One region of the Chlorobaculum parvum NCIB 8327 genome, then DNA from elsewhere that is predicted to be linked to it. Evidence: riboswitches for the same ligand, from Rfam matches in the RefSeq annotation. Region 1 holds a riboswitch; each other region holds the start of a gene.
What was found. A riboswitch is a leader RNA that binds a small molecule or an ion and turns the genes downstream of it on or off. The one in region 1 is predicted to bind cobalamin.
Positions count from the first base shown of each region.

Region 2: another riboswitch for cobalamin. It lies ahead of CPAR_RS11065 (hypothetical protein); the one in region 1 lies ahead of CPAR_RS06010 (TonB-dependent receptor plug domain-containing protein).
Region 3: another riboswitch for cobalamin. It lies ahead of CPAR_RS03060 (vitamin B12-dependent ribonucleotide reductase); the one in region 1 lies ahead of CPAR_RS06010 (TonB-dependent receptor plug domain-containing protein).

Region 1 is NC_011027.1:1,296,348-1,303,576, reverse strand. It holds gene CPAR_RS11005 (hypothetical protein) at 269-460, opposite strand; gene CPAR_RS06025 (hypothetical protein) at 463-1,017, opposite strand; gene CPAR_RS06020 (SRPBCC family protein) at 1,442-1,921, shown strand; gene CPAR_RS06015 (Na/Pi cotransporter family protein) at 1,940-3,613, shown strand; cobalamin riboswitch at 3,665-3,898, shown strand; gene CPAR_RS06010 (TonB-dependent receptor plug domain-containing protein) at 4,115-5,992, shown strand; gene CPAR_RS06005 (ABC transporter substrate-binding protein) at 6,011-6,811, shown strand; gene bluB (5,6-dimethylbenzimidazole synthase) at 6,808-7,229, shown strand, end outside.
Region 2 is NC_011027.1:1,622,496-1,629,724, reverse strand. It holds gene CPAR_RS07570 (glutamate synthase subunit beta) at 1-894, shown strand, start outside; gene CPAR_RS07565 (DUF4404 family protein) at 958-1,227, shown strand; gene clpX (ATP-dependent Clp protease ATP-binding subunit ClpX) at 1,379-2,698, shown strand; tRNA gene CPAR_RS07555 (tRNA-Val) at 2,773-2,846, shown strand; gene CPAR_RS07550 (hypothetical protein) at 3,058-3,282, shown strand; gene CPAR_RS07545 (class I SAM-dependent methyltransferase) at 3,327-4,205, opposite strand; gene CPAR_RS07540 (thiol-disulfide oxidoreductase DCC family protein) at 4,301-4,738, opposite strand; gene CPAR_RS10815 (hypothetical protein) at 4,833-5,009, shown strand; cobalamin riboswitch at 5,114-5,327, shown strand; gene CPAR_RS11065 (hypothetical protein) at 5,350-5,709, shown strand; gene CPAR_RS07535 (transporter) at 5,729-6,520, shown strand; gene CPAR_RS07530 (energy-coupling factor ABC transporter permease) at 6,532-7,229, shown strand, end outside.
Region 3 is NC_011027.1:637,302-644,530, reverse strand. It holds gene CPAR_RS03060 (vitamin B12-dependent ribonucleotide reductase) at 1-2,318, opposite strand, end outside; cobalamin riboswitch at 2,554-2,822, opposite strand; gene CPAR_RS03050 (NAD-dependent epimerase/dehydratase family protein) at 3,003-4,010, opposite strand; gene CPAR_RS03045 (phospholipase C/P1 nuclease family protein) at 4,047-4,787, opposite strand; gene nadA (quinolinate synthase NadA) at 4,922-5,890, opposite strand; gene CPAR_RS03035 (co-chaperone GroES) at 5,993-6,388, opposite strand; gene mreC (rod shape-determining protein MreC) at 6,720-7,229, shown strand, end outside.

The DNA.
Region 1 (7,229 bases):
GATTCACGAAAAATCACCTGCAAGATAGTGCAGAGGTGTTTTCAGGGCAAGTGGTTTTCGTGGGGAGAGGGGAGAGGACGGGGTGTTGGTGTAAATCAACTTTATCGTGCTTGGCACGCACGGCAGAAACGGCTTCGATAACATGTTTTTTAGCGGCGAAAAAAAACGTCTTAGTGGTTGTACGCTGATCAGAAACCATGAGTATATTTACCCCGTCTCACTTTTCAGCAAACCCAAGCCTATTCAGGACTGTATTTAGTGGAAGGGCTTATTCTTCTGAATCTGTTTTGTTTGAATTTTCACCACCAGAGGCGTCACCGTCCCCTGTCGTAAATGTCGGAATTTTATCCGGTTTTTTACTTGTATTGCTTGTAATATCATGTTCAAAAATAGCATCTTTAAAATGCTCTTCTCTATTTTTTCCCTCTGATTCGAGATTTTTTTTCTTGTCGTAGCTCATTATTAATCCTCCTCAATTGTTCGAATATATATGATTTGCTCGCCAGATGGTGAATAGTACCACGCCTTATCTGGAGTAAGTTTCCCACCCTTCATAACCATTCTCGCATCCTCTATCAATGCCTCATGAGTTTTGTGATTGAACTCTCGCAAAACTCCAACAATTTCCGTTCCATTAGAAAACTTTACCAAATGCCATTTACCTATAAACTTATCTATTGCTTTTACCGGAAATATACTTGAATGAGTTGAAAGTCGGTAATCACTAGAATGGAGAATTTTTGAGATCCAATCTCTATTGATAACTTCAGACCACGTAAGTGCAGATATTATCGTAAGTGTGAATATACTTAAAATAGGCTTCCATCCAGTACTTGTAACTTGAATATTTAGAATTTTTGCCATTGAGTAAATGACAAGTGAAGCAATTAATGCATCAACAATGTAGTGATGAGCTTCATATTTTGTGAGTGAACACCTTAGATTTACCACTTTGAGAAATAAAAAACCTGGAAGAAGCAGTATTAAAACCTCTATTGTTTCTTTTGATACATCCATGATTCATCTTCTTTTTTGCGTTTAATCGGTAGAGAAGCATGCAAAGTCTATGCAAAGATTAATTATAGGGGTGCCTCATAAATCCTAAAATTTTGATTTTGCAGTATTGCACGCTAGAATTCTCAGCCTATCTAAACACATTTATTACTCGTTTAGTCGGCGTATCGTATCGACGCAATCCTGCATCGCATGTTTGCACTGAAAATTTCAACAATCATCGCACACGTAAATTATAAGCAAAATTCTGCACATCACCGCACAAAACTCCCGTCTGCCGCGCATAAGCATTTGCGGCAACACCCGATCATCGATAACACCAAAAATCGACCGGAAATGCGCTAATGGGATACTTTTACCGCCCTACGTCGTTACAAAAAAAGAGCCGGTCGATACCGCTGAACGAAACTGAGATGTAACGAACTGAATGAGTACGCATACAAAAACTTGGGTACAGCGGTTGCCTGTGCCGATAGATGAGGCGTGGGACTTTTTCTCACAACCGGGTAATCTTGCCCGAATCACTCCGCCCGAAATGATGCTGAAGGCCGAGGGCGGCAATGCGGGAATGGCAATCTATGAAGGCATGAAGCTGAACTTCGTGCTCTATCCCTTCATGATGATTCCCGTGCGGTGGACGACAGAGATTATGACAGTCTCGAAGCCCGATTTCTTTGCGGATCGGCAGCTTGCGGGGCCGTACGAGCACTGGTATCACCGCCACCTTTTTCGCCAAATCGAGGGCGGGACGGAGATGACCGACATCGTGGAGTATGCGCTGCCGCTCGATCTTTTCGGCGAGGTGGTCGAGGCGCTGATTGTGGGGCGGCGGCTCGACGAGGTGTTCGAGTTCCGGCGGCGCAAGGTGGCGGAGATTTTGGGGGCCATGCCTCCTGAAAAGGAGTAACATCAGACAACCGAAGTGATGGAGTCACAATCCGTACTCTCCAATTTTCTCCTGTTCGCGGGAGGACTGGCGGTTTTCCTATTGGGCATGAAGTCGCTCAATGCGGGGCTTCGGAAAGCGTCGAGTGGCAAGATTGCGGGGTGGCTCTCCTCGATTACCGGGAACTCGCTTTCTGCGCTGCTTTCGGGCGCGGTGGCGACGATTGCCGTGCAGTCGAGCAGCATGGTAATGCTGACGCTGATCGGGCTTGTGCAGTCGCAGATTCTCACCTTTACGCAGTCGCTCGGCGTGGTGCTTGGCGCGGAGATCGGCACCACGACGATGGCGCAGCTCATCGCTTTTTCGCCGGGTGAACTCGGATTGCCGATGTTCGCTGTCGGTTTTTTCCTCTCGCTTGTCAGGCGGAAACGTGGCGTTGCCCTGTTCGGTGAGGTGCTTGCCGGGCTCGGTTTGCTCTTCTTCGGCCTCAAGCTGATGGGCATGGCGGTCGCGCCGCTTCGCACCAGCGAAGAGTTCCTCTCGATTCTGACCACGCTCGAAAATCCCATCCTCTGCGTGCTGGCCGGAGCGATCATGACCGCTATTATCCAGAGCAGCGGGGCGTTCATCGCGATCGTCATCACCATGGCCCAGCAGGGGACGATCACCCTTGAAATCGCCGTGCCGCTGATGTTCGGGGCCAATGTCGGCACCTGCATCACGGCGGCTATCGGCAGCGCCGGAAGCATGCGCGCAGCACGGCGGGTGTTCCTTGCGCAGCTCATTTTCAACCTGGCTTACGTCGTTGTTTTCGTCATTTTCCTGTCGCCCTATCTCGACCTGATCCGCTCGATTTCGCCGTCCGATGCTGCCGGAGGGCTGCCACGTCAGATCGCTAATGCCCATACCGTTTCCAACGTCTTCATGGCGATCGTGTTTCTGCCATTTCTGCCGCTGTACGGGCGTTTTCTCACCAAAATTTTGCCAGACGACCCGGAGGAGATCGGGCGCATTCCGGCCGTGTGGCATCTGAAAGACTCCGCGCTCGCCACGCCGGAGGTGGCTGTCGGGCTGGCCCGTCAGGAGATTGCGCGCATGAACAAGATTCTCGGGCGCATGTCGCGAGCGCTGCCCGAACCGTTCCTCGGCACCGGGAATGGTCGGGACATCATCTACAAGCATCTTCCGGTTTCTGAAGGCCTTTTGATGCGCGAGGAGAAACTCGATTTTCTGGAGAAGAAGGTGACCGCCTACCTGATCCACATCATGCAGGAGGCAGTCGATGAACCGCTTCTTCGGCAGGCGGCGGCTTTGATGGCGCTGGCCAAAGATCTCGAATCGGCTGGGGATGTGGTCGAGACCCTGCTTGAAGAGTTTCCGTCGGGAGGCAATGGCAGCCAGCTGACCGAGGAGGGCAAGGCGGAGATCGAGCGGCTGCACGAGCAGGTGTGCCGCGAGATTGCGGCCATGAATTTGGCGATTGCGGAGATGAGCTTCCAGCGAGCCGCGGCGGTGCTCAAAGAGGGCAAAGCGTTCCAGCGCATGTTCCTCGAACTCGGCTTTACGCACATGAAGCGCATCAAGAGTCGCCCCGAGTCGGGAAAAACGCACGACCTGCACATGGAGTTGCTTCGTGCGCTGGATGTGTTGCATCACCAGACGATGTCGATGGCCCGCACCATCATCCGGATGGCTGACGGCAATGCGTCCTGAACTGCTTGCAAATGAGGCGGAAAATTGTAAATTGCCTCCGCAAAGATAACGTTCTTTTACATGATAGCTGGTGCCGGTTTTAAAGCCGGAGAATAGGGAAGTACGTGAGATTCGTACACTGTACCCGCAACTGTACAACGGCAAGCTGCCGCTGACGAACATGGCCACATGTCCGGATGCTGCAGTCGGTGCGCGTCACTGCCAGGCTCCTCCAGGGAGCGGGTGGGAAGGCCGTACTGCTTGAGCCGCCAAAGTCAGGAGACCTGCCAGTTAGCTCTTTGCTCAGTAACAAGACTACGGGTTATAGTCAGGCAAAGCACTTCCGGTTTATCCGAAAACCAACAGCATCGTTTTCAGAATCCATGCTGCTCTTGCGGTACTTTCCGCTGAGCGCGGCTTTCGTCAGTCCGTTCGATCCATGCTGTGTTTCGGCGCCGGTTCAGTCCTTTTCCTCTATCCCTGTCTGTTGATGATTCAGTTAATTCAACACAGGACAACACCATGAACAAACGTTCGCTCGCCATTCTGATGGCGGCCATGCTCTGCAACTCCGGTCTTCGGGCTGAAGTGGCTTCAAACAACTATGTCGGTCAGGAGGTCGTCGTCTCGGCTACCAAAACGCTCAATTCTGTTGCCGATGCCGGCGGCAGTTCGGTGACGGTGATCACCTCCAAAGAGATCGAAGAGTCGGGTCAGACCAGCGTCGAAGAGGTCATCAAGGGCCAGCCGGGAATCGATATCGCATCCAATGGCGGTCCCGGTTCGACCACCAGCATTTTTCTCCGGGGCGCCGATGCCAAGTACACGCTTGTGCTGATCGACGGGGTGCCGATCAACGACCCTTCGGACGGCACGATGGCCGCAGATATCTCGAAAATCACCACCGACAATATCGAGCGCATTGAGATCGTTCGAGGCCCGGCAAGCATGCTGTATGGTTCAGGCGCTTCGGCCGGTGTCATCAACATCATCACGAAAAAAGGTAGCGCAAAGCCGTCGGTGTATGCCGGTGCTGAGGGCGGTTCCTACTCGACCTGGAAAGCGTACGTTGGCGCAAACGGCAGCACTGATCTGATCGATTACTCGATCAGCGCTTCGCGGACGAAAACGGACGGTTTTTCAACAACCGATGAGCGTAACAAATGCATCAATCCCGATGACAACAGCTTCGAGAAGGATGGATATGAGAACTCTACGCTGTCCGGCAATTTTGGCCTGAAACTCAACAAGCATGTGACGCTTGAGACCTCCCTCAGGTATACCGATGCGGAGTATGAGTACGATGGTCCCGGCACGGATGTCATCGGAAACAAGCAGGAATCCGCGTTGTTCAGTGGCCGGGTTGCGCTGAAAATGAATTATCAGCCGCTCTTGAGCACCCTTTACTACAATGTCAGCGACCAGAACAGGAGATATTTCACTATTGACGGGCTGAGCAGCACCTACGACGGTTATCTCTACGAGATCGGCTGGCAGGGCGACTACGCTCTTGCCGACAACAATACGGTCAGCGTGGGAATCAATTCCCGTGAAGAGAGCATGCAGAACGAGAGCTTCGGTATGTACGCTTCCAGCCTCGACAAGAGCATGGGCACGACCGGCATTTTCGTCGAGGATCAGTGGCGTATCGGCGGTTTGCGCCTGGTGCAGGGCATTCGCTACGAGGACAATCAGAAGTTCGGCAGCAAAACGACCTGGCGTGTCGCGCCTTCCTATACCTTTGGGAGCACCACTCTAAAATGCAGCTACGCCACCGGTTTCAGGGCGCCTTCACTCTACGAGCTTTACTCGCCCTACGGCAATGAAACACTCAGCGCCGAAACCAGCGAAGGGTGGGATGCCGGGTTCGAGCGGAAGCTTGCCGATAACCTCACGATTGGCAGTACCTGGTTCAGAACAGATTATGACGACCGCATTGCCTTTGACATGTCCACCTGGAAATACGCCCAGGTCGAAGGCAAGACCAAAACGTACGGTCTGGAGAGCTTTGCCGAGTGGCGTCCGTCAAATGTGCTGTTCTTATCCGTGAACTACACCTATACCTACACGAAAGATCCCGAGGGAGAAAGCCTTAACCGTCGCCCTCGTCACAAAGGCGGGCTTGCGGCAACATGGAAGGCCTCGAAAAAGGCGACCCTGAACACGAATCTCCAGTGGGTCGGATCACGTCTGGACTCTGGCGCCAAGGATGATGATTGCGTCGTGACCAACAAGCTCGAAAGCTATTTCCTTGTCAACGTTTCCGCCTCATACAAAATGACCGACAACGTCGAACTGTACGGCCGTATCGACAACCTCTTCGACGAGTACTACGAGGAAGCCTGGCGCTACGCAACGCCCGGCAGGTCGGCTTACGCTGGTGTGAAGGTGACGCTGTAAATCCGGTCGTCATCAATCATGAAACAATTGATACTTACGATGCTGCTCCTGCTTGTTGCGGGGGCAGCCGGGGCGGGGGAGCGGATCGTCAGTCAGTCGCCGTATATCACCAACACCCTGATGTATCTCGGACTCGGTGACCGGATTGTCGGCGTCAGCCGGTATGACGATCTCGACAGGCCGAAAACCGGTGGTGTCATGGATCCCGACAAAAAAGCAATTGCTGCGCTTCATCCCGATTATCTGTTTGCTTCGGACTGGACGAGCGAGGAGGTGCTCAGGCAAGTGACACCAAAAGGCGCCGAGTGTGTCGTGCTGCATGGTTTCCAGAACATGAATGAGGTTACCGAAAACATCCGCACCATTTGTAAGACGCTCGGCGTCGAGGATGGCGAAGCGAAAGCTGCCGCATTCGACCGGCGGTGGCGCGAGGCTGCAGCTCAGGTCGATGGCCTTGGGCGTCGGGCGCTGATTCTTTCGAGTTGCAAAGGGACGCCTTTTTCTTTCGGCGTAAAGACTTATCTTCATGATCTTTTCGCCACGGCAGGTTTCAATGTCGTCGAGGATTATCCGACGATCCGTCACCTCAGGCCGGGTGCGCCGGTGGCAACCGTTGCCGATCTTGTGCGTCGAACAAAGCCAGAGATCATTTTTGTGCTCAAGGATGATGCCCATTCGTGCCCAGTCGTCATCGGTACCGGGAACTACCAGGTGGTGCAGTTGAACGGGGCCAGTTTCACCTCTGCTTCGCCGAGGCTCCTTTCGGGTATCGAGGAGTTGCAGCGACAATTCGGTGAACAGCATGGGAGGCTGAAATGACCATCAGCACTTCAGAGCGTGATGCGCTCTACAAAGTGATTTACAACCGCCGCGATGTGCGAGGTCAGTATCTGCTCGATCCGGTGCCGGACGAGGTGCTTCGCCGGGTGCTCGATGCGGCGCATCACGCGCCGAGCGTTGGCTTCATGCAGCCGTGGGACTTCGTCGTCGTGCGCGATTTCGAGGTGCGGAAGCAGATCAAGGACGGCTTCGAGCAGGCGCACGCTGAAGCTGCTCGTATGTTCGAGGGTGAACGGCGCGAGCAGTATCGCAGCTTCAAGCTCGAAGGGATTCTCGAAGCGCCGGTCGGCATCTGCGTCACCTGCGACCGCAGCCGCAGTGGCGAGGTGGTGATCGGGCGCACGGCCAATCCGGAGATGGACCTGTACAGCTCGGTCTGCGCGGTGCAGAACCTGTG
Region 2 (7,229 bases), 330 kb from region 1:
GGCATCCCGAACATGAAGCTCGACAAGCAGCAGGTTGTGCAGCGTCGCGTCGACCTCATGAAAGAGGAGGGCGTCGCGTTCGTGACCGGTACTGAAGTCGGCGTCAACTACCCGGCTGACAAGCTGCTCTCGGAATACGATGCCGTGGTGCTCTGCACCGGTGCGACCAATCCGCGTGACCTTAACGCCGAAGGGCGCGAGCTTGATGGCATTCACTTCGCGATGGAGTTCCTCCGCGCAGGTACCAAAGCGGTGCTCGACGGCACCGAGCCTGAGCTGTCCGCCAAGGGCAAGCATGTGGTCGTGATCGGTGGCGGCGATACCGGCACTGACTGTGTGGCCACCTCGCTGCGCCAGGGGTGCAAGAGCGTCATGCAGCTTGAAATCATGCCCAAACCTGCCGACTTCCGCCAGGATGACAACCCGTGGCCCGAATGGCCGAAGGTCTTCAAGGTCGATTACGGTCAGGAAGAGGCCCACGCCGTGCAGGGTGAAGATCCCCGTAAATATCTCATGATGACCAAGAAGTTCATCGGCGAGAACGGCAAGCTGAGTGCTGTCGAGGTCTCGAAGGTTGAATGGATCAGTCAGGAAGGACGCACCATTCCCGTTCCGGTAGCCGGCAGCGAAGAGATCATTCCTGCTGACCTCGTACTGCTTGCAATGGGTTTTCTTGGCCCCGAATCGCAGCTTCTTGAATCGCTTGCTATCGAGACGGATGGACGCAGCAACATCAAGGCAGACACCAGCAGCTACCGCACCAGCGTTGACAACGTCTTCGCTGCCGGCGATGCCCGCCGTGGCCAGAGCCTCGTCGTTTGGGCCATCAATGAAGGCCGTGCAGCCGCAAGGGAGTGCGATCGCTTCCTGATGGGCAGCACCAGCCTGCCGTGAACGAATCAACAGGCAGAAGTGTTGCAAGAAAACAAAAGAGGCTGAACGAACAGAATAACCGATATGGAACAACAGAAACTGAGGGAACTGCTCGAAACCCTTCATCAGGAGCTCGGTCAGGTCGGCACGGTCGATGAAAAGACCGAAGAGGTGCTTTCCTCGCTTAGGGAAGACATCTCCAAGCTCGTCAAGGATGGCACGAAAGCGTGTGAGGAGGAGGAGAGCATGACTGACCGCATGAGCGATGCCGTCGGCCACTTCGAGGAAGATCATCCTCGCCTCAGCATGTTGATCCAGCATGTCCTCGACAGCCTTGCCCGCATGGGACTGTGAGCGTGAGGCTGTCGAGCCCCCTCCTTGATCATTCATGATTTTTTTTAGCTCCGATCTGACGGGCAACGTTTTACAAGAAATCAGGGCTTCAGCCCAATCCGTTCAACCACGGGACTTAGCCTCCTGTGGTTGACGTATCAACCGGTATCAAATGACCAAAGACAAAGAGCCACGCAAAGACCATACCAGCGGAAGAAAAAACTTTGGAGGCGAGCCTCCTGTGGTTTGCTCTTTCTGCGGCAGAACCAGCCATGAGGTCAATAGCATGGTGGCCGGGCCCAATGCTTTTATCTGTGATCGCTGCATTCTCAGCTCGGTCGAGATTCTGCGTAAAGAGATCAGCGCCATTCGCCATCCGGAGAAAACGAGTGAGCCGGCTTTCCAGCCACGCCTGAAGAGCCCTGTAAACATCAAGGAGTCGCTCGACCAGTACGTCATTGGTCAGGAACGCGCCAAGAAGTCGCTCTCCGTGGCGGTCTATAATCACTATAAGCGTATCGACGCTCACGAATGGACAGCAGAAGACGAGGTTGAAATCGAAAAGAGCAACATTCTGCTGATTGGCCCTACCGGTACCGGTAAGACCCTGCTCGCCCAGACGCTGGCCAACCTGCTGGAAGTCCCGTTCACCATCGCCGATGCAACTTCGCTTACTGAAGCAGGCTACGTAGGCGACGACGTCGAGACCATTCTCGCCCGTCTTCTGCACGCCTCCGACTTCAACCTCGAACGCGCCGAACGCGGCATTATCTACGTTGATGAAATCGACAAGATTGCCCGCAAATCGGCCAACGTCTCCATCACCCGTGACGTTTCAGGCGAAGGTGTTCAGCAGGCGCTGCTCAAAATTCTCGAAGGCTCGGTGGTTGGTGTGCCCCCGAAAGGCGGTCGCAAACACCCCGAGCAGCAGTTGATCAACATCAACACCAAGAACATCCTCTTCATCTGCGGAGGAGCGTTCGAGGGGCTCGACAAGATCATTGCTCGCCGCGTCTCCAAATCCTCGATGGGCTTCGGCTCCAAAGTCAAGGACAAGCAGACCGGCTACGATCCCGAGATTCTCAAACTCGTTACCCAGGACGACCTGCACGAATACGGCCTCATTCCCGAATTTATCGGTCGCCTGCCGGTGATGTCCGCACTTGATCCGCTCGACGCATCAGCTCTGCGTAATATTCTTGTCGAGCCGAAGAATGCGCTTGTCAAGCAGTACAAACGCCTCTTCGAAATGGACGGCGTTGAACTTGAATTCACCGACGAAGCGCTCGACAAGGTGGTTGAAATCGCTATAGAACGCGGTACAGGTGCTCGCGCCTTGCGCTCCGTGCTCGAAAACGTCATGATCGACATCATGTTCGAGTTGCCCACCCTCAAAGATGTTCAGAAGTGCATCATTACTTCCGAAACCATCGATAAAATAAGCGGGCCGGTGTATGAGAAAAAGGACGGAAAAGAGCGTTTGACTGCTTGAAGAGAGGCTTGAAAAGAATCTGAAAAACAGTTTGTATTCAATTCTGAAAGTTCTATATTAAGGCCTTCTCATAAGGGCGGTTAGCTCAGTTGGTTAGAGCGCTACCTTGACACGGTAGAGGTCAGAAGTTCGAATCTTCTATCGCCCACCCCCACAAAGCCCTGCAAGATAAAGACTTGCAGGGCTTTTTTATTCCTTCCAAAATACTCGGTTTTACGTGATTTTCGTCGTTTTTGAGCGTTTTTTATATTAAATCTGCGACGCATATGCGACGAGGATTTTCCTTCTCTGATCACTTGACAAGGAGGTTGCAATGAGATTCACGCTTAAACATCGGGTTCTGCCCCCAAGGCAAGAAAATGGTGACACTCTTTTTTATCGAAATTTTTGATCGGGGCGAGCGGAAGTATGAGTTGCTCGACATGGTCGCCGATCCGGCAGACAAGGACAACCAGAACCGTCTGGTCGAGGTGTTTCGGCGGCTCGAATACAACGGGTTTTCTGTTCGAAGCATCGACCGAGATCAGGGATTCGCTTTGCAACCATTTTCTACTACCTCTCGAAAACCGGAGCTTGCAATCTGAATCCGTATTCAGTTTTGGATACCTCAATGGGCGCTTGCTTCAAGCTACGGCTTTTCAGCATAAGACAGGATGTAGTCCAGACCGGCGTACACACTGTCGGCTGAACGATTCAGGGTTAATTGTGCCATAATCTTTGCAAGGGGATGCATCTTGCCGACAAATGTCCGGTTTTTTGCCAGATACTCATGAAGAGGTTCATAGACATCATCACGGATTGATTTGATATCAATATGGACAAATCCGGCTTTGGAGAGCTTGTTCTGGTAGGATGGGATCAGGTAGTAGTTGTCTTGTGGAATATTGAATTTTCCTGCCACAAGGTTCCATGAAAACCATTGCTCTATTCGCCTGAAGGGGTTGTCGGAGTTTTCTGTCGGCACAATGTCCGCTGTCACAAGCCTGCCGCCCGGCCGCAAAACGCGAAATGCTTCCCTGAAAAAATCCTCTCGGGTTCTGTAGTGGAAAGCGCTTTCCACGGAAACAACCAGATCGACGGATTCATTTTCAATCGGCATCTCCGTTGCCGAGCCTTCTTTTAAATCGACTGATTTTTCGAGTCCCGCATCGGCAACGTTCCGCCGGGCGCGTTCAACCTGGGATTTCGTAATGTTCAGCCCGATGATTTTTTCGGGCTTCAGTTTTCTTGCCCAGAGGATGTCCTGATCGCCAAAACCGTACCCGCAATCCAGGACGGTATCGCCTGGCCCCATGCCACCTTTTTTCGCCACCAGCAGCGCAAGCGCTTCACTGGCTTCATCGATGGTATCTGCCTCACGCCAATAGCCGAGATTCAGATAGAGGGCGTGCTCGGTCAGAGATGAAGTGCCGATCAGATCATAGACTTCCGTGGTCTTCAACCCGTGGAACGGATTGAAAAGCCAGTTCAGATACCTGAAAAATCGATCGGTTGCGTTGTCTGACATGGTGATTACTTTTTTGCAGTGAAGAGGACGGAATCATGCTGAGTGTCCGTCGATAAGCATAGTAACTTCTCAATGCGCTTAGAGGTTACAGGTCATCAGGAAGCCCTTGGTATCTGTTCAAGAAAACGCTTGCGCAGCTCTTCGGACGGCAGCATGCACTCCTCTTTTTTCCCGAAAAGCTGGTACCGGTTCTGCGCTATCAGATCATAGAGCATATCGCGCAAGGGCTTAGGAATAGCCTGGAATGCGGCGAGCAGATTCCACGGCATGTCGAGTCGGGAGGCGATTTCAATGGCGGCAGCACTTCGGGTGAAAGCGCGGTCACTGCTGACAAGCACTACGGTGTCAAGCCGGGAAGTGTTGATTCCGAAACGTGTTAGGAGAGATGCTCCGAGAGGAGACTGGGCTGGTGTGAAATAAAACAGCCCGGCGCCGTCACGCTCAAAGATGAAATTCACCGAAAACTCACACAGATTGCAGACACCGTCGAAAATCACGATGTTTTCCGGCAGAGAGGCTCGAGGCTTGTCCATTACGCTTTCAAATAAGATTAAGGATGCGATTGAATGGCTTTCTTACATGAACTCCCCGAAACAATCCGGAAGTTCCGGTCCTGCTTCCTAACTGTTGCCGCGTTACGTTAGCCACCAATACGCGGTGCTCGACATCGATTTCAAGGCAAGCGCCAAGTGCTGGCATGATCTCCGGCAGGATCAGGAGCCGGGCGTGGTTTCAGCCCAGGCTGCACGCCTTCCGGAAATCCTTAAGACAGCCAAACAGAAAGGAGCAGCCCAGCGCTTGTGATCATCGACCCAGCACTGCACTTCGAATCGGCTGCACTGGCTGCCGCGCGTTTCATCGGAGGAAAAAACTTCCAGCACCATTTGCTCAAACCCTTCTTTTTCTTATACTTCATCCGAACATGTGGTGTCTGTCATCGCGAGATGACGGGCTTAAAAGGGAATCCGGTGAAAGTCCGGAACAGTACCCGCTGCTGTAATCCCGCACCGGCTGCAAGGCTGGTGAAAAGGTTCGCCAACAATGCCACTGTCCCAGTTTTGGGATGGGAAGGCTGGTGAAACCCGGGAAAGTCAGAAGACCTGCCTCATTTTTTTAACGCTTCGGGAATAAAGCAACATACACCATGAAACACACCCTCGTTCCATTCTCTGGAACAGGCTGGTTTCGTGCATCGTTAACGGCGATGCGCAACCGGCTGTTCCGATCTCTTCTCTCTCGATTCATCCCTGCTGCCTGTTACGATCCGCTTCGCTGGTCGTTCGGCCTGCCATGGCATCCGGTGATTTTTACTGCCGACCCTCGTTTGATGGGCCATTCCCACCTTCACGAGCATTTTCTGTTGTTGTCGATTCATGAGGCTCAACGGAACGCTCAACATTTCAATGCATTTCCAGTTTCTCGCTGTCAACGTTGTGCGGGTTATGATGGCTTTGCCGCTGCCGCTCATCCGCTGAATTCCGTTCCTTTCTGGCTTTTTAACTGATAGAACAAAACACGCGACCATGAAAAAAAATCTTATGGCGGTAACGCTGCTGTGCTGCGCTGCCCCGGCGTATGCGGCCCATCCTCTTGTTACCGACGATACCGGAACCCAGGGCACCGGCGGCTGGCAGATCGAGTGCACGACTGGATTTTCCTCCAACAGTGAGAGTGACGAAGGCATCAGAATCAAAGAGCGGGAAAACGAAGCAGCGGTGGCGGTCTCCTACGGTCTGTCGGAGGACATCGACATCGTTGCCGGATTGCCGTACCTGTGGTATCAGGTGAAGGAAAATCAACTGGTTACTGCTGATGAAAGTGGCATCGGCGATATGACGCTTGAGCTCAAGTGGCGGTTCTGTGAAAACGAAAAGAACGGATTCAGCCTTGCCCTGAAGCCCGGTATCTCTCTGCCGACCGGTGACGCCGACAAGGGGCTCGGCGCTGGTCGGGTGACTGGCGGTGCGGTGCTGATCGCCACAAAAGAGTTCGGGGCGCTGACGCTGCACGCCAACGCTGGCTACCATCGCAACGCTTACGAACTCGACGAGGATGCGGCGGCGTGCAACAAGCACATCTGGAACGCATCCCTTGCGGGCGAATATGCGCTTTCGGAAAAGCTCAGGGCGGTTGCCGATATCGGTCTCGAAACGGCCGAAGAAAAGGGTTCACGCACACATCCTGCATTTCTGGTTGGAGGGCTGATTTACAGCGTCACCGAGGATTTCGATTTCGATCTTGGCATCAAGAGTGGTTTGAACGATGCCGAACCTGATACGGCTGTGCTGCTGGGCGTGGCCGCACGATTCAATTAAAGGAGGAGATGATGAACAATCTGAAATTTCGTTTTGTCGCTGTGCCCTCGATGGTTGCGGGCATGATACTTTTTGGCGGTGGCGAGGCTTGGGCGATGCACATCATGGAGGGGTTTTTGCCCCCTTCGTGGAGCCTGTTCTGGACGGCAGTGTCGTTGCCTTTTTTTGTGCTCGGCTTCCGTTCGATGCGCAAAATCGTTGCCGACAATCCGCGCATGAAGTTGCTGCTGGCTATGGTCGGGGCGTTCGCGTTCGTGCTCTCGTCGCTCAAGATTCCGTCAGTTACGGGAAGCTGTTCGCACCCGACTGGCGTGGGGCTCGGAGCGATCATGTTCGGGCCGTCGGTAATGAGCGTGCTCGGCGCGATCGTGCTGCTCTTCCAGGCGTTGCTGCTCGCACACGGCGGGTTGACGACGCTTGGTGCGAACCTCTTTTCGATGGGCATCGCCGGGCCGTTTGTGTCGTACGGCATCTACAAGCTCGCCGACGGGATGAAGGCTCCGCGCTCGATGGCGGTTTTTCTCGGCGCGGCACTGGGCGATCTGGTGACCTACGTCGTCACCTCGCTCCAGCTTGCCGCCGCTTTTCCGTCGACGACCGGCGGGTTTGCCGCAGCCATGTTCAAGTTCCTCGGCATTTTCGCCGTGACGCAGGTGCCGCTTGCCGTGAGCGAGGGCATTCTGACGGTGATGGTCTATAACACCATCCG
Region 3 (7,229 bases), 660 kb from region 1:
AAGCCGAGGGAGTGGCAGAACTCGTCGCCGATAATCCATTTGTTGAAGGCGAAACGGATGTCGAAGACGCTTTCGAGCTGCTTCTCGACCGCCTCGATCTTTTCGTCGGTAAAGCCGCGGCTCTTGAGCCACTGCTGGTTGATGCCGGGGCAGCCGCGCAGGGTGCCGTGGCCTTTGCAGTACTTCTCGATCTCCTCGATCTGCGTATCCGAGTAGCCGAGGCGGGCAAGCGCCTTGTGCACCGACTGGTTGACGATCTTGAAGTAGCCGCCGCCCGCAAGCTTCTTGAACTTGACGATGGCGAACTCCGGCTCGATGCCCGTGGTATCGCAATCCATGACGAGGCCAATGGTGCCGGTCGGTGCGATGACGCTTACCTGCGCGTTGCGGAAACCGTACTTCTTACCACGTTTGAGCGCTTCGTCCCACACCTTTCCAGCCGCCGTAAACAGCTCTTTCGGGCAGTATTCGGAGTCGATGCCGCGCGGTTTGACCACCAGCCCTTCGTACTCCTCCTCAGCACTGTTGTGCGCTGCGCGGCGGTGGTTGCGGATGACGCGCAACATTTCGTTGCTGTTCTCGCGGTAGCGGGCGAACGCGCCGTGGTCCTTCGCCAAATCGGCGGAGGTGACGTAAGCCTGGCCGGTCATGAGCGCTGCGATGCCGCCAGCGATGGCCAGCGCGCGTGGCGAGTCGTACGGAATGCCGAGCACCATCAGGATGCGGCCGAGGTTCGCGAAGCCGAGGCCGAGCGTGCGGAACTCGTAGCTCAGGCGGGCGATGTCTTCGGACGGGAAGTGGGCCATCAGCACTGAAATTTCAAGCACCACCGTCCAGAGCGCTGAAGCGTGCTGGAGCTCGGTGATCTTGATCTTGCCCGACTCCTCGTCGAGGAAGTGCGCAAGGTTGAGGCTGGCGAGGTTGCAGGCGGTGTCGTCGAGGAACATGTACTCCGAGCAGGGGTTGCTCGCGTTGATGCGGCCGCTCACCGGGCAGGTGTGCCACTCGTTGATGGTCGAGTCGAACTGCAAGCCGGGGTCGGCGCACTTCCAGGCGCTCATCACGATCTTTTCCCACAGGTCTTTGGCGCGCACGGCACGGGCATCCTTGCCGGTGGTGCGCTCGCGAAGCACCCACATTTCGTCGTTCTGCACTGCCTTCATGAACTCGTTGGTCACGCGGACGCTGTTGTTGGAGTTCTGGCCGCCGACGGTCTGGTAGGCCTCGGACTCGTAATGCGTGTCGTACTCTTCGAAATCGAGGGTCGTGTAACCCTGCTCGACCAGCGCCAGCACGCGCAGAATGTAGCTCATCGGCACGCCACGATGCAGGGCGTTCTTGATGAGCGTGTTGAGCATCTCGTTCTCCTGACGGTCGGTGCCGCCCTTGAGCGCCTCGTCCACGATCGCTTTCAGGAAGCGCGAACAGATTTTGGAACCGGCCACCATCGAGGCCACCTTGTCCTCCTCCTTGGCCTTCCACTCGATGAACTTTTCAACATCCGGATGATCGATGTCGATGATAACCATCTTGGCCGCCCGCCGCGTGGTGCCGCCCGATTTGATAGCGCCTGCCGCCGAATCGAAAATTTTCAGGAAGCTCATCAAACCCGACGAACTGCCGCCGCCGCTGAGCTTTTCGCCCGAGCCGCGAAGGTTGGAGTAGTTGGTGCCCGAGCCACTGCCGAACTTGAAGACGCGAGCCTCGCGCACGGCCAGGTCGAAAATGCCACCCTCGTTGACCAGATCGTCCTTGACCGACTGGATGAAACAGGCGTGCGCCTGCGGGCGGCTGTAGGCATCTTCCGACTCGCGGGTTTCGCCCGTCTCCGGATCGACGTAGAAGTGCCCCTGCGCCGGGCCGTTGATGCCGTAAGCGAACTGGAGGCCGGTGTTGAACCACTGCGGCGAGTTCGGCGCAGCCATCTGCGCCAGCAGCATGTAGACTACCTCGTCGTAAAATGCCTGTGCATCCTCGTCGGAGTCAAAATAGTTGTGCTTCTTGCCCCAATCCTGCCAGCAGCCGACCAGACGATGCGCCACCTGCTTGATGGAGTTCTCACTGCCGGTCACCGGACGGCCATCCTCGCCGATCATGAGGTTTCCCTCGCCATCACGCTGAGGAACGCCGGTTTTCCGGAAATACTTCTGCGCAAGAATGTCGGCGGCAACCTGCGACCACGAAACCGGCACTTCGACATCGTTCATCTCGAAGACCTTCGAACCGTCCGGGTTGCGAAGCACCGAAGTTCTCAGGGTGTAGTCGAAACGATCATAGACATTTTCACCTGGGGAGGTGAACAGGCGGGCGATTTTCATGAAAGGTCTCCAGAATCGATAATGGGTTGATGTTAGGTAAATCCTTCAGATTCCGTGATTTACCCTTATCCGGCACAGGCTCGGGGCGTAGAAGTGCCAGACAACAAGCAGATAGTTTGCAATATAATCACCTTGCCGAACAGAGGAAACAGACCAGGCAATCGAGTGCAAAAAGATCACGGAAAAAAAGGACACGATCATTGACAGGTTCGCCAGGCTCTCTTCCCGAAGCCGATCGGCGCCTTTCATCCCGGCAGGTTTCCTGACTCCGACGGCCGCGTCGCTCGCACAACGCTTGTCAGTGCATCATCCTTCCCAAGCTCTCCCCGTGGCAATCAGAGGTCGGCGCAGTGGACAAGCACAAACCGCAAGAGTCGACCGGGCAGAGCGCCCATATCGCCTTACGGCATACCATCTTACAGTTGCGGGTACAGTGTGCGATTCTCACGCACTTCCCTTTTACCCGGATGAAAAACATCCGGCACCGGAACGTCAAAAGAACTCTTCAATGGTAACGATTTTTTGGAATGCTGGCAACGCCTGGACACGATTTTCCGGCTCCTGGACGCACAGGTTAACGGGGGTAAACCCGTGCAATGCCCAGAGCAAAACGGTTTGCGGGCGACGGGGAAATGGAATTTTTTTTCGGATGAAACAAAGCCGCTTACCGGCACTCCGGATGCTCTATTTCATCTTCCACAGTGACGGATCGACCGTCACCAGCCAGTCGAGCGTGCGGCGAATGCCCTCGTCCTGTGGCACGAGACTTTGCCAGCCAAGCATTTTGCGGGATTTCGACACATCGGCCAGCGCGCGCGAGGCGAGCACATCGACTGCCTGCCGGGTCAGCAGCGGGCGCGTTTCGCTTCCGAATATCCGGTAGGCCGTTTCCATCATCCAGGCAAGATTCCGCACCAGGCCGAACGGCAGATACAACGACGGCGACGGCGAGCCAATCGCCTTGGCGACACGCTGGCACACCTCCTCGAAGGTAATCGGTTCGCCGTCGCAGGCCATGAACGCCTCCCCATCGGCCTCGGGACGAGTGGCGGCAAGCAGGATCAGCTCGACAAGGTTATCGATATAAACCAGACTGATCGGCGAATTCCGAGACCAGTAGAACATCTGCCGTTTGCGTATGCTGTCGGCCAGCAAAGGGAAAAGGGTGCGATCTCCGGGCCCGTAAACCCAGACAGGGTAGAGAATGCTCGCTGAAAGTCCACGCTTCATCGCCGCCCAAACCTCGTTGCTTCCACCGATTTTTGTATCGGGATAGGATTGCCTTCGCGGCATGCAGGGCGTCTCTTCATCGATACGGCCGAGCAGGTGGTGGTCGAAGCACTCGAACGAGCTGATGTGCACCAGCCGCCCAACCCCGTGCCGTAGCGACGACTCGCACACGTTGCGCGTGCCGCCGACGTTGATGTCGATGAAATCCTGCATCGGCCCCCAGTCGGAAGTCAGCGCCGCTGCGTGCAGCACAAGATCACAACCTTGCACGGCAGTATCGACCGCGTCGGCATCGCGCACATCGCCCGTCACCACCTCGACGCCGGAAGTGCGCAACGGCTCGATGCAGGAGTTTCCCTTCCGCACCAGCGCCTTGACGCGATACCCGTCCTTCAGGCAACGCTTTACCAGATGCGAACCGATAAACCCCGACGCGCCTGTGATAAGGACTGTTTTGCTCATAAAGCTATAATCCTGCTTGAAACATTTCCGCTCACGCTATTCCCCTGCGACAGCCATCTCCTGCTCCGCATTGACCCGCTCGGTCCAGGCCAGCACGGCGTGCAACAACGCGGCGCTTTTGATTACCTGACTGTAGGCCTCCTCTTCGGTCATATCCCGCTTCTGACGTCTCATCCTGTTGCCGAGTTTCCGGGACGATTCGGCGACAACAGCGATTTCACGCGCCAGATCCTCTTCGCTGTTGATAACCGGCGGCTTCATTTTGCGCTGGATGTAACCGATGTTATTACGCACACTGCGTTCAATGATACCGTCGTTGATCGTGTGGTGCGCTTTGTTGAACGCGTCGTAGGGAACATTGTGCAGCGGCATGGAGAGGTCAGCGATGTAGTGGGCGGAGTAGGCCAGCGGATAGCGGGCGTATTTGCCGGTTCGGGCCAGCGCGAAGTACTCTCTGACCGAACCGATGATTGCACCATAGAGATGCCCCTCTTTGTCATCCGGTTGGTTGTAACGAGCAGCCTGCGCCATGACCATCTCCGCCGTAACTTTTTTATTGGCCTTGTTGCTAAAGTAGTGGTTCGGAACCTCAATCGCCCGGAACGGCTCTTTCGATTTGGCCACGTCAGCTGCAACGGCATTGTACCAGATATCGAGCCCGGCGGCTTCGGCTATGGTCAGGTGGGTTTTGTCATGCCAGGCAAGGGCTTCGGAATGGAAGGGCTGGCAACAAAGCAATACCGTGACGGCTGCGATGCGAATGGCGAGCGAACGCATGATGACTCCTTCTGAAATGTTGTGCAATGAAAGAAGGTACACAGAGGAATGTGGAGTCGGCAACGATGGAGGAGGGATTCGCGGAAATATTGCCGGGCCGCGCATCTGAGGACCAGCGGCGGCCCGGCGGAAGGTCAGGCGGACATTTCGAGCATCTTCTTGATCGGCTTGAGCGCCGCTTCGCGAAGATTCTCGTCGACCGTGATTTCAGGTGAGCGGTTGACCATGCAGAGGTAGAGCTTTTCGAGCGTGTTCTGCTTCATCTGCGTGCAGACGCTGCGCGGATTGGCCGGATCTTTTGGCGCCGGAATGAAGGTCTTGCCAGGCGAGCGCTTCTCCATTTCGTAGAGGATGCCCGGCTCGGTAGCTACGATAAAGCTCTGCGATGGGCTCTTGACCGTGTAGTCGAGTAACGCGGCCGTCGAGCCGACGAAAGAGGCATGGCGAAGCACCTCGTCGCGGCACTCGGGATGGGCGATCAGCTCGGCGTCCGGATATTTGGCCATCGCCTGGATCATGTAGACCTCGGAGTAGGCGTCGTGCACGTAGCAGTAGCCCTGCCAGAGAATCATGTCGCGATCGAGCTTTTTGCTGAGCCAGGTGCCGAGGTTGCGGTCGGGGCCAAAGATGATCTTCTGCTCCGGCGGAATCTGCTCGACGATGTGCGCGGCGTTCGAGGAGGTGCAGGTGATGTCCGAGAGCGCTTTGATCGCCGCAGTGGAGTTGATATAGGTGATCGCGATGGCGTCGGGATGCTGCTCCCGGAACGCGCGGAACTCCGCTTCGGGGCAACTGTCGGCGAGCGGGCAGCCCGCGTGGTCGTCGGGCATGAGCACCAGCTTGCCGGGATTGAGAATCTTGGCCGTCTCGGCCATGAAATAGACGCCCGCGAACACGATAACATCAGCGGAGTTATCCTCTGCCGCCCGCGCCAGAGCGAGGCTGTCACCGACGATATCCGCCGCCTGCTGAACTTCCGGGACGGTATAGTAGTGGGCCAGAATGACGGCGTTCAACTCTTTCTTGAGCGCCACGATCCGTTCAAGCAGCTCTTCGGTCGAAAGCTTCGAGGCCTCCTCTGGTCTATCGTTTGCTGTGGTCATATCGATTTCATGAAAAGCGATGAATAAAAAAACTCCTCGCCGAACGAAGAGGAGCAAGATCACGCAGAACAGAAACGGTGGTCAATCCGACTGCTGCGTGATTCAGTGGAGATAGTCTTCAAGGTCGTCATCCTCCCGGATAAGCAAGAGAATGGCCGAGTTGGGTACGATCAGGTAGCGTTCGTCCTCGTACTCGATCTCGTAGGCACTGTTCTGCACGAAAATGGCCAGGTCGCCGATCCGCGCCTGAAGCGGGATGTACTGCGGCCCCTCGATGCGCTCTTTCCAGGGCTCATCGGCATCACTGGGCGGGCCGACCGGGTAGCCGGGGCCAGACTTGATGACGTAACCGCTCTGGATTTTTGCCTTCTCCTGAACGCCCGGTGGAAGATAGATGCCGGACTTGGTGCGCTCATCGACCGACTTGGGCTTGACGAGCACGCGGTCGCCGACAACGATGAATTTATCCGTAACGTTCTTGTGGCCTTCAAATACCATGCCTGAAAAAAATAGCTTGTCAGAATTTCCCTGAAACGGTAATCGAACCTGAAAATCGTCATTTCAGTTCAAAAAGCAAAAAAGAGCCCGCGTGAAACCGGTTCACCAACTTGTATGCAAACTCTGATCTCTTGACAAAATTCATCACAGAATAGCCGTCACATCTGTTATATTTATGATTTGTTTTATTAATACATCCTGTTTTGGATCACGGTCACCGCTCATGCCCAGGCCGTTGTGACAACGCAAGACGATCGATATGCGGCACTCGCCTGCCCCGGCAGGCCGCACTACTCAACTGCGCAATGTGTAACCAAGGAAGACAACGGACGTGACCAGTTTTCTCCGTTTTATCGCCAAGCATACCGCCTACTTATACTTTCTGGTCTATTGCAGCCTCTCCATCGCGATCATGCAGCTTGAGCGCAAGGAGACGCTCGATGCGATCCGTGAGCGAGGTCTGGCCATCAACGCAGCCGTGGCGGAACAGATGTCCGGCCTCCGGCACATCTTCTCGCTGAAGCAGGACAACGAACGGCTGTTCCTGCAAAACGCCCGCCTCTTCTCGAAACTGGTGCATCAGGAGCTCGCCCTGCGCGACCTGCAGGAAAAGCTCTCCCTGCTCGAAAACCGGCCTGAAGGAATGAGCCGGTTCACCATCGCGCGCGTGGTTGACCGACAGTTCAGCCTGACCGAGAACATGCTCATCATCGACGCCGGCAGGAACCAGGGGGTAGCCAAAAACATGACCGTCCTGACCCCCGACGGACTGGTCGGGCGAATCATCGAGGTCTCAGATAATTACGCAAAGGTGTTGCCGGTCATCAACCGGAACTTCAAG